DNA from 2 places in the Paenibacillus sp. FSL W7-1287 genome. Region 1 is predicted to be linked to the other one. Evidence: riboswitches for the same ligand, from Rfam matches in the RefSeq annotation. Region 1 holds a riboswitch; the other holds the start of a gene.

Region 1 (4,915 bases):
GCAATAACGGAGGGCTTTGGCGAAGGGTTTAATGGACCATTCGTTATTGTAGCAGAGCAAAATAATTCTTCGGCTGCATTCACTCCTGAATCTCTCATACAGCTCGTCATGGAGCTTAATAGTCTGGATAATGTTGCTCAGGTCTCTCCGCTAGGTATGAACGAAAACGGCAGCTTGGCGATTCTAAGCTTAATTCCTGAGACGGGGCCTTCCGATAAGGAAACGAAAGATTTGGTAACACATTTGCGTGATCCTAATCTTAATATTGTACAGTCTCATGATATTAAGCTTGGTGTAACTGGATTTACAGCGGTAAATATCGATATGTCAGCTAAGCTGGCAGATGTTTTTCCACTATATGTTGGAATTATCGTCATTCTGTCCATTATTATTCTTCTGCTCGTATTTCGTTCGATTGTTGTACCTATTAAAGCAACCGTTGGATTTCTGCTTAGTATTCTAGCAACATTCGGCTGTACGACAGCGGTATTCCAATGGGGCTGGTTAAGTGGGCTGTTCGGATTTGACACGGGTGGACCGCTGCTTAGCTTTATGCCGATTATCATCACAGGTATACTATACGGCTTAGCGATGGACTATCAAGTATTCCTAGTAAGCTCCATGCGTGAATCATACGTGCACGGACATCGCGGCACGGAATCCATCGTTCATGGATACAACCAAGCAAGTCGCGTCGTGCTAGCAGCTGCAGTCATTATGGTATCTGTATTTGCAGGCTTCATCTTTACAGAAGATATTATTATTAAGCAAATAGGATTTGCCTTAACGATTGGTATCTTTATTGATGCGTTTATTGTAAGAATGACGCTAGTACCTGCAGTTATGGCAATATTCGATAGCAAGGCTTGGTGGATACCGAAGTGGTTGGATCGGATGCTTCCTAACCTGGATGTTGAAGGAGATAAGCTCATTTCGAAGCTTAATGAAAAGAACGAGCAATAATCGTTTCCGTCATATCAGTGCAAAAATATCTAACGAAGCACAATATAGGCAACATAGATATATTGAAAGCATCGACGAGGTCCGCTTTAGAAGCGGACCTTGTTTTATTATGATTACGCTGAATTATTGTTGTAATATTCAGAAATTATTGATATAAGAGTAATAGGAAGTAATTGGTATGTGCAACTGGCGTAAACGTGGAGTACCACGAGGGAGCACATATGATCATATGCCGTACGCCTGGGCAAAGTATTTGATCTCATGATCAGATACTTTTTTTATTTTTATGTAAGGTAGGTATTAGTTTATGAAGATTGCATTTATTTTATTTGACAACATGACGACACTCGATTTTGTAGGCTTTTATGAAGCAATAACGTGGATAGGCATTCTTAACGCTAAAGAAAATGTACAATGGGATTTTTGTTCGAATCAACAAGAAATTAAAGATGATCGAGGATTAATTATGAAAGTAGGCAAGGTTTATCCTGACTTATCTGGCTATGACATGATCTTTATCCCTGGTGGTCTAGCTACTAGGCAGCTGCGGTACGATGATGACTTTATAGGCTGGATTCAGACTGCACAGGATGTAAAGTACAAGATGTCCGTTTGCACAGGAGCTTTGCTCCTCGGTGCGGCAGGTTTTTTACAAGGTAAGAAAGCAACAACGAATCCATCCGCGTACGAGCTTTTGGCACCTTATTGTGCTGAGGTTGTGAAAGAACGCTATGTAAGAGACGGTAATATTTTTACTGGCGGTGGCGTATCAGCTTCTATTGATCTGGGCTTGTATGTTATTGAATCGTTGACTAGTGAAGAAGTGGCCAGACAAGTTAAAGAAAAGATGGATTATCCATACTATGTAACGGGAAGAAGAAACTTTAACGGTTAATTGCGCAGTTTGGAACCATTCGATCGGTTAGCTGTCACTATCGATATGAAGGGAGGACTGCAAGGTGCATATTCGGCCTTTTGAATATCAAGATGAAGAACATGTTGTAGCAATGATGAGAGAACATCCTTTACAGTTCCCTACGTTCATGAAGTCGTGTAGGCTTTGTAATCATAAACTATATGTAGAAAGCGTAGCAATCATAAAGGCATTAAAACAGCTCCCCCGCACTGCTAATTAGTGTTCGTTGCTGGGGAGCTGTCTTTATATAGACTAACGTATTATCGATCGCTAGTAGTTAATCTATTGGTTAGCAGCTATTAGCTCTTCGATTGCATTCTCGATCTCTAGGATTGAATCGCATGGCTCGAAGCGTTTGATGACCTGACCCTGTGCATCGACTAAAAACTTTGTAAAGTTCCAGCGGATATTGTTCCCAATTAAATAATCAGGATAGATTTCCTTAACTTTATTCGTAAGAATCACTTCTTGAATATTACTAGTATCAACTGGGCGAGGCTCGACCTCATGCTTCAGATAGTTGTAGAGTGGGTGTGTCGTTTCTCCATTTACATCGATGACATCGTACATAGGGAATTGAACCCCGTAGCTCGTTCTGCATGCACGAGCTGTTTCTGCTCCATCCTCAGGGTTTTGATTGGCGAATTGATTGCTCGGAAAGCCAAGCACTGTAAAGCCTTTATTGTTATACTTTTCATAAATGCGCTGAAGATCCTCGAATTGATACGTGAAATCACATTTATTTGCCGTGTTCACGATCAGCATAGTTTGCCCTTTGTACGTTTGCATGGAGACAATATCCCCATTGGATTTCTTAGCTAGATAATTATAAATACTCATCGTTATTACTCCTTTTTATGTAATGTTCTCTGCTGCCTTTCTATCATCATATTCTATTAAACTATAAAATTCCACAAAAAAAGACTGCGCAGAAGAGTAAAGCTATCCATCTTCTGCGCACAGTCCCTTATACGGTTTATTTTATTTTCAAGCGGTAGGAGAATTGCTCGTGATATTTTTGGAGTCTTTCATCGCTGGTCAAATTACTACCAAGCTGATGACTGAACTGGCGAGATTTTAATTGAACGATCGATCTGCCTGAAGTCCTTTCCAGCTGTGCTGTTTGTGAATCAATAACGACACCGTTCTTTAACACTTCAAATATTAATGTTGGTTCAAAGTCAAGCTCCTTCGTCTGATTGACAATGACATCTACACGTTGAATAGCGGTACTCGACATTAAATCAAGCGAGGTTAATGAATCGATGATTTCGATTCCGTCCACTGAAACAATCGGGTATGCTTCTTCTGGCATCGATACATTAACAGTGTTGGAACTACCAAACCACTCAACCTTATAGCCTAATGCTTCACTAACTGCACGGACAGGCAGGTAGGTTCTATTATTATAGGTTAGTGGCACGTCTTTGCCGATATCGATTTCTCGGCCATCATTCGTAATTTTAATGTGCTGTGCAAGTGTTGCAATCACTTCATTCTTTCCAATGGCATAACCAGCTACGCCCGAAAAAGCTACACTAAGGATCAATACAGTGAAAAACACGACAATTGCTTTCTTTTTCATATGCATCTCCTTTACATTAAAAAGTAATACAGTAATTTCCATGGAGATTTTAACATCAATACATTTATTTGTCTATGATCATAACGTTATTATCGATATTTACAATAATTCTTATATACACAAGGAGTGAGAGAGATGTTAAAGTAGTAGAAGTGTAGAATTATAGAAAAGGAGCTTACGAGAAACAAATGCTGCAACGAATAAAACAAGATTGGTTTTCTAATATACGAGCGGATGTTTTAGCGGGGATAACAACGGTTCTAGCTTTAATCCCAGATTCTCTTGCCTTTGCATTTATAGCAGGAGTTAATCCGATGATCAGTATTATTTCCTCGATATCGATTTTAGTATTAATATCAATATTTGGCGGCAGATCTGCAATGGTATCAACGACCGCCGGATCGATGGCCGTGCTTATGACGGCATTAGTAGCAACGCATGGTGTGGAGTATTTATTTGCAGCTACGATTTTGACAGGCATTATTCAATATCTAATGGGCAGGTTTAAGATGGGGCGCTGGATGAGCTTTGTTCCTCATTCCGTCATAACAGGCTTTATTAATTCATTAGCAATCCTTATCTTTATATCGCAATTAAGATATTTTGAGAATCAGTCGTGGGGCATGTATGCGATGGTTATAGGAACGCTCGTTATGATTTACGTGATTCCTAAGTTTTTCAAAGCAATCCCTTCGCCCTTGCTAGCAGTCGTTGCCATGACGCTTCTAGTCGTATTTATTCCGGGCTCATTGCAAACCGTTGGCGATATCGCAGCGATCGATACATCATCCGTTAATTGGTTCCATATTCCGATGGTTCCATTTACGTTCGAAACGTTAATAATTATTCTGCCTGTTGCATTGTCACTTGCAGTGGTTGGATATTCAGAAACGCTGTTAACACAAACGATTATTGATGAGATGACCGATACGAAGTCGGACAAGGATAAAGAAATGCGTGGACAAGGTATTGCTAACACGGTTACTGGCTTTGTAGGCGGGATGGCAGGCTGTGCGCTTATCGCGGAATCAGCCATCAACGTAAAGGTTGGTGGACGAGGAAGGCTGTCTACGTTAGTTGCGGCTGTTATGCTGCTGCTAATGGTGTTTGTACTCGATGATCTGCTGAACATTATTCCGATTGCGGCACTTGTCGGGGTTATGATGATGGTATGTATTGAAGTGTTCGATTGGAGTTATGTACGCCATATTAGAAGCAAACCATTTGCACATACCTTTATTATGGTTGTTACCGTCATTGTGATGGTTACGACTCATAACCTAGCACTTGGCGTAATTGTCGGTGTACTGATGAGTGTTATCGTGTATGCCTACCGTTCAGCATCGCACCTAGATATTGAGAAAGAGACGAATGATAATCTCTCGGTTTATCGGGTGAAGGGTCAACTGTTTTTCGTATCCAGTAACGCATTGCTGGATAGCATTGATTTT
Region 2 (4,915 bases), 890 kb from region 1:
GCTACCATGCGTTAAGTGACCACCATGCGCAAGGTTCATACCAAGCACAGTATCGCCAGGCTTTAATGCCGCCAGGTACACAGCCATATTCGCTTGAGCGCCAGAGTGTGGCTGTACGTTAGCATGCTCTGCACCAAATAGCTCTTTCGCACGATCGCGAGCAATATCTTCTACGATATCAACATGCTCACAGCCGCCATAGTAACGCTTGCTAGGGTATCCTTCTGCATATTTGTTCGTTAGAACAGATCCCATTGCTTCCAATACTGCTGGACTTACGATGTTCTCCGATGCGATTAGTTCAATATTATCGCGTTGACGCTGAAGCTCTAATCCAAGTGCTTCTAAAACCTGTGGGTCTTGCTTACGTAAATGCTCCATTAAAATGCCTCCCTAAATAATTTCAATTTATTCATATACTGCTCGCTCGCCGCCAATTAGCTTCGGGCGTGTAAAAGCTAGCGTAACATGTGCTGATCCAATCGATTGAATCGATGCTCTGAACGGTACAACAACCTGCTTCAAATGCATGCCAATAAAGGTATCTCCAATATCAATTCCAGCGTCAGCAGCTATGCTTTCTACAAGACAAGGCTGCTTCAGTTGATTGTAAGCATATGCAGCCATAGATCCGCCTGCCTTGGGGATAGGCCGTGCCTGTACAATCGTGAGTCCTAGGTTTTCAGCCAGCTCCTGCTCGATAACGATCGCGCGGTTCAAATGCTCACAGCATTGGAACACAGGTATAAGGGGATAGCTGCTAGCTACTTGCTGAATGCCAGAGTAGATCGCTTCCGCAATATCTTCTGCGCCAGCTGAGCCAATATGCGCTCCTGCTACCTCACTTGTGCTGGCACCAATGATGAAAAGCTTCGCCTTGGTCCATTGGCATCTTTCCATTAATTCACTCGTTACTTTAGCTACCTCGGCAGTAATTGTATCTAGTGAATAGGACATACAACTACTCCCCTTTAATGTAGCGCTTTTCGATCTCCATCACTTTACCGATGCGATTGACATGGCGCTCACCTTTTGAGAACGGAGTTTCCAACCAGATTTTAACGATATCAAGGGCAAGGCCAGGGCCAAGTACACGCTCGCCAAGCGCCAATACATTCGTATCGTTATGATCACGCGTTGCATGGGCAGAAAATGTATCAGAAACGAGTGCACAACGAATGCCCGCACGCTTGTTAGCTGCGATCGACATCCCAATGCCAGTACCGCAAATTAAAATTCCACGATCTGCTTTGCCTTCTGCAACAAGGTCGCATACAGGAAGTGCATAGTCTGGATAGTCAACTGATGTATCGCAGTCACAGCCAAAATCAACAATTTCATGTCCTAATGACTGGATGAACGGTACGATTTCATTTTTTAAGCGAAAGCCGCCATGGTCAGCGCTTATTGCAATTTTCAAGGTAAAACACCCTTTCGTTCTGTTAGGATAAGGAACTTGATGCAGTTACGTCATACTTATGGTTGTTCAAAGGGGCCGACTTTGATCACGAATCGGTACTGAAAGTCGAACTTTGAACTTATATTTATAGTAGTAGTATAACGCTTTTTCGAAAAAAATGAAAAAAGAGCAAGACATGCTGAATGACAGCACGCTGCTCTTTGCCCAGGCGACCGGCCGTATACTTCGATGCTCCATTGTGGTTACCCACTGAAGTCGCCAGTTACATCGAAGACCGTTATGTTATATTTATAATATCCGATCTTTGTTGAAATATCAATCACCTAAGATGAAAATGTACGCTAACTTTATCGGATATGATTATTCACATCTAATTAAGAAGTCTTCATCGATATAAGCCTGTCCACTACCTTGTGAATTGCTTCCTCTAGCTCCTTCGCACACTCGTCATATACGAATTGAGAACCTCCAAACGGATCTGCCACATCAAAGCTTGGAATGCTTTGCTCAAGCTCCATTGCGCGTTGACGCTTCATCTCATCTAGTGGCTGGCCTAACGCTTGCTGCATTTGAAGATCAGAATATATCCCTTCTAGCTCTGTAAGCTTAGCCTGAAGCTGATCGTCCATATATGCGAATTCCTTGACCGTGTAGATATGATCCATCACTGCGGGATAGCGCCGAATAATTTCGCGCTTATGACCAGCTGTCATCGTTAAGATCAGATCAGCCCATTGCAGCACCTCATCATTCAATGCCGTAGAATGACCATGATGCTGAATGCCGTGCTGCTGCAAAGCATGAACAGAGTTCGCTGATACAGGTATGCCATCAACGGTTGAGATGCCAGCGGATCGAACGGTAACTGCCAGCCCTTTCTTTTGAGCCAAGCTTCTAAAAAACGCTTCGGCCATTGGAGATCGACATGTATTGCCGGTGCATAAGAACAATATTTGTTTCATCATCGCCAACTCCTTTACGTTCTCTATTATACAATAAAGTAAATTCCAAAAACGACTAGAATGACACCACCTAGCGTTTCACCATAGTCTCCAAGTGAATGACTAACTCTCTTCCCTAATGTCAAGCCTAGCATTGCCATCACAGCACCAAAGCATCCAAACAGCAATACCGTCAGCCATAGCGGTAGTTGAAACATACCAAGCGTGATGCCTACGGAGAAGGAATCGACACTTACACTAAAGGATAATAGCAACAAGCCCCATATCGTTCGATGATCAAAGAGCTGTGCTTCCTCTTCCTTTAAGGAGTGAATAATCATATGCAGTCCAAGTATAATAAGTAAAACTCCAGCAGCTATCGTCGCCCATTCCCCAAGAACAACGCTCATCATCTTACCCATCAACATACCGCCAATCGGCATCAGAATGTGGAACAAGCCGATCACTATACCGAGCTTCAATATATGCAGATAACGTATCCCTTTTAACCCAATCCCAATGCCGAGAGAAAAAGCATCAAAGCCTAGTGCGAGTGCTATCATCGTAATCGTCATGAGCTGTCCTAGCCAAACATTCATCTCCATATTCCCTATCTCCTTGTCCGATATACTCGTACAAGCATATGCGAACAAGTAGGAAAAGTTGACAACTTATTATGTAATGGGTACGTGAGCACCGGAAGGCCCGCTGAATTCAAGATTCGATGCCGAATAAGCTACATCGAGTTACTTCGTCATCAAGCCTGGACTTTTTGAACGTCCTCTTCAAATAAGGGTTCAAAAAGTTCGGGCTTCAGGACCAAGAAGGTTGAAAGAAGCCTAAGGACTGAGAAGCGCAGCGTACGTAATTGGTACGTGAGCATTCGAAGCCCTGGCTGAATTCAAGATTCGACGTCGATTAAACTACATCGAGTTACTTCGTCATCAAGCCTGGACTTTTTGACTTCATCTTCTAAAGGTTAATAACGTTGTGACCTGCAGCCTTCAACAACCTATTCATAAACGCCGCTCCAATGCCTTCTGTCGTACTAGCCTCCGACCATATGCGTGTAACGCCATATTCATCAAACTTACGAAGCGCTTCGTATAACCGCGAGGCTGCCTGCTCTAGCTGATTGACACTACCTAAGCTAAGGACAAGATCGGCCTGTTCGTAGTGGTGTGCATTTTCTTTGAAGCACAACACACCACATTTATTCTCGGCTGCATGCATTGTAACTTGCTGTACGATATATTGCGATACGGCTGCTGACTCACCCTTCACGATAACCAGCTTTCCTTGCGGGGCATAGTGCGTATACTTCATCCCTGGAGAACGCGGAGCTTCCTTGGTCTCCAGCTCAGTCTCTAAGGTTACGCTAGCTTCTGGACAGCAGGCTTGCAGCTGCTCAACAGTTACACCACCTGGTCGCAAAATTTGAATATGTTGACCGGATACCTCTACGACTGTAGATTCCAAACCAACACCTGTAGCGCCCCCATCGACAATCCCCTCGATTTTACCTTGCAAGTCGTCAAGGACATGAGAGGCCAGCGTAGGACTTGGTCTACCTGATGTATTAGCGCTAGGCGCTGCAATAGGTACTGCTGCTTGCCGCATCAGCTCTAACGCGATCGGATGATCTGGCATTCTTAGTCCGACTGTTTGAAGACCAGCCGTCACTTGATTAGACAACACACCCTGCCTTACAGGTAATATTAATGTTAATGGCCCCGGCCAAAATTGATCCATTAACCGTTCAGCAAGCTCATTTGTGCAGTTTGTAAGCTCATGAACTTGACTGCGATCATATATATGTACAATAAGCGGATTATCTGAAGGTCTCCCTTTGGCAGAAAATATCCCCCTTACTGCTTCTTCACTTCGCGCGTCGGCACCGAGTCCGTACACGGTTTCCGTAGGAAAAGCGATTTGCTTTCCTGCTGAAAGCAGTGCTGCCGGCTGAGCCAGCTGTACGTGCCAATCGGATTTTATTTGATCGATCTTCCATACCTTTGTATGAATCATCACGTCCATCCATCCCTCTTCATCGTTTGCCACGCTATTATAGCATAGTTGGAATAGGACTGGCATTTGTGTTTCTTATTAGTTAAGCAAACAACGAGCTAAACCAAGCTCCAAGATCCTCTAGCAGCTCAACGATAAAGAACTTTACTTCGATCTCAGCTGATTCCTCAGATGCCTCAGCGTCAGCTTGCAGTTCTACTGTTTCAGCTTCAGCCTCCTCAGCTGCGGACACCTTAGCAACACTTGTAGCCTCACCCGCTACTGCATCCGTAAAGCAAAGCGGAGGAAATAGTACACACCACCAGTTACGGCCTTCGCCTTTACCGAGCGTAATGAGCAACGCCTCGTATTCCCCAGCAGGATATACAACCTGTCCATACATCTTAGTAGGAAACTCTACTTGTCCAATCTCTGTATCAAATCCATATTGGTAGCCATTGCTAGAGAGTGTATCTGCAACAACCTGCTGCAGCTGCTGCTCGCGACTTGCAAGCAGCACCCGTGCCTCGTCAATGGACATTGGCTC

Evidence for each region. A riboswitch is a leader RNA that binds a small molecule or an ion and turns the genes downstream of it on or off. The one in region 1 is predicted to bind ZMP and ZTP.
Region 2: it holds a riboswitch for ZMP and ZTP, as region 1 does, so the genes downstream of both, rpiB (ribose 5-phosphate isomerase B) here and NSQ99_RS05785 (DJ-1/PfpI family protein) in region 1, are expected to answer to the same signal.

What each region holds. Positions count from the first base shown of each region.
Region 1 covers NZ_JBBORD010000001.1:1,275,224-1,280,138, forward strand. The annotation lists gene NSQ99_RS05780 (MMPL family transporter) at 1-963, shown strand, start outside; ZMP/ZTP riboswitch at 1,136-1,216, shown strand; gene NSQ99_RS05785 (DJ-1/PfpI family protein) at 1,271-1,858, shown strand; gene NSQ99_RS05790 (glutathione peroxidase) at 2,162-2,719, opposite strand; gene NSQ99_RS05795 (stalk domain-containing protein) at 2,856-3,464, opposite strand; gene NSQ99_RS05800 (SulP family inorganic anion transporter) at 3,653-4,915, shown strand, end outside.
Region 2 covers NZ_JBBORD010000001.1:384,358-389,272, forward strand. The annotation lists gene glyA (serine hydroxymethyltransferase) at 1-381, opposite strand, end outside; gene NSQ99_RS01805 (TIGR01440 family protein) at 409-957, opposite strand; gene rpiB (ribose 5-phosphate isomerase B) at 962-1,420, opposite strand; ZMP/ZTP riboswitch at 1,616-1,696, opposite strand; gene NSQ99_RS01815 (low molecular weight protein arginine phosphatase) at 1,795-2,385, opposite strand; gene NSQ99_RS01820 (manganese efflux pump MntP) at 2,409-2,966, opposite strand; gene NSQ99_RS01825 (L-threonylcarbamoyladenylate synthase) at 3,334-4,398, opposite strand; gene spoIIR (stage II sporulation protein R) at 4,472-4,915, opposite strand, start outside.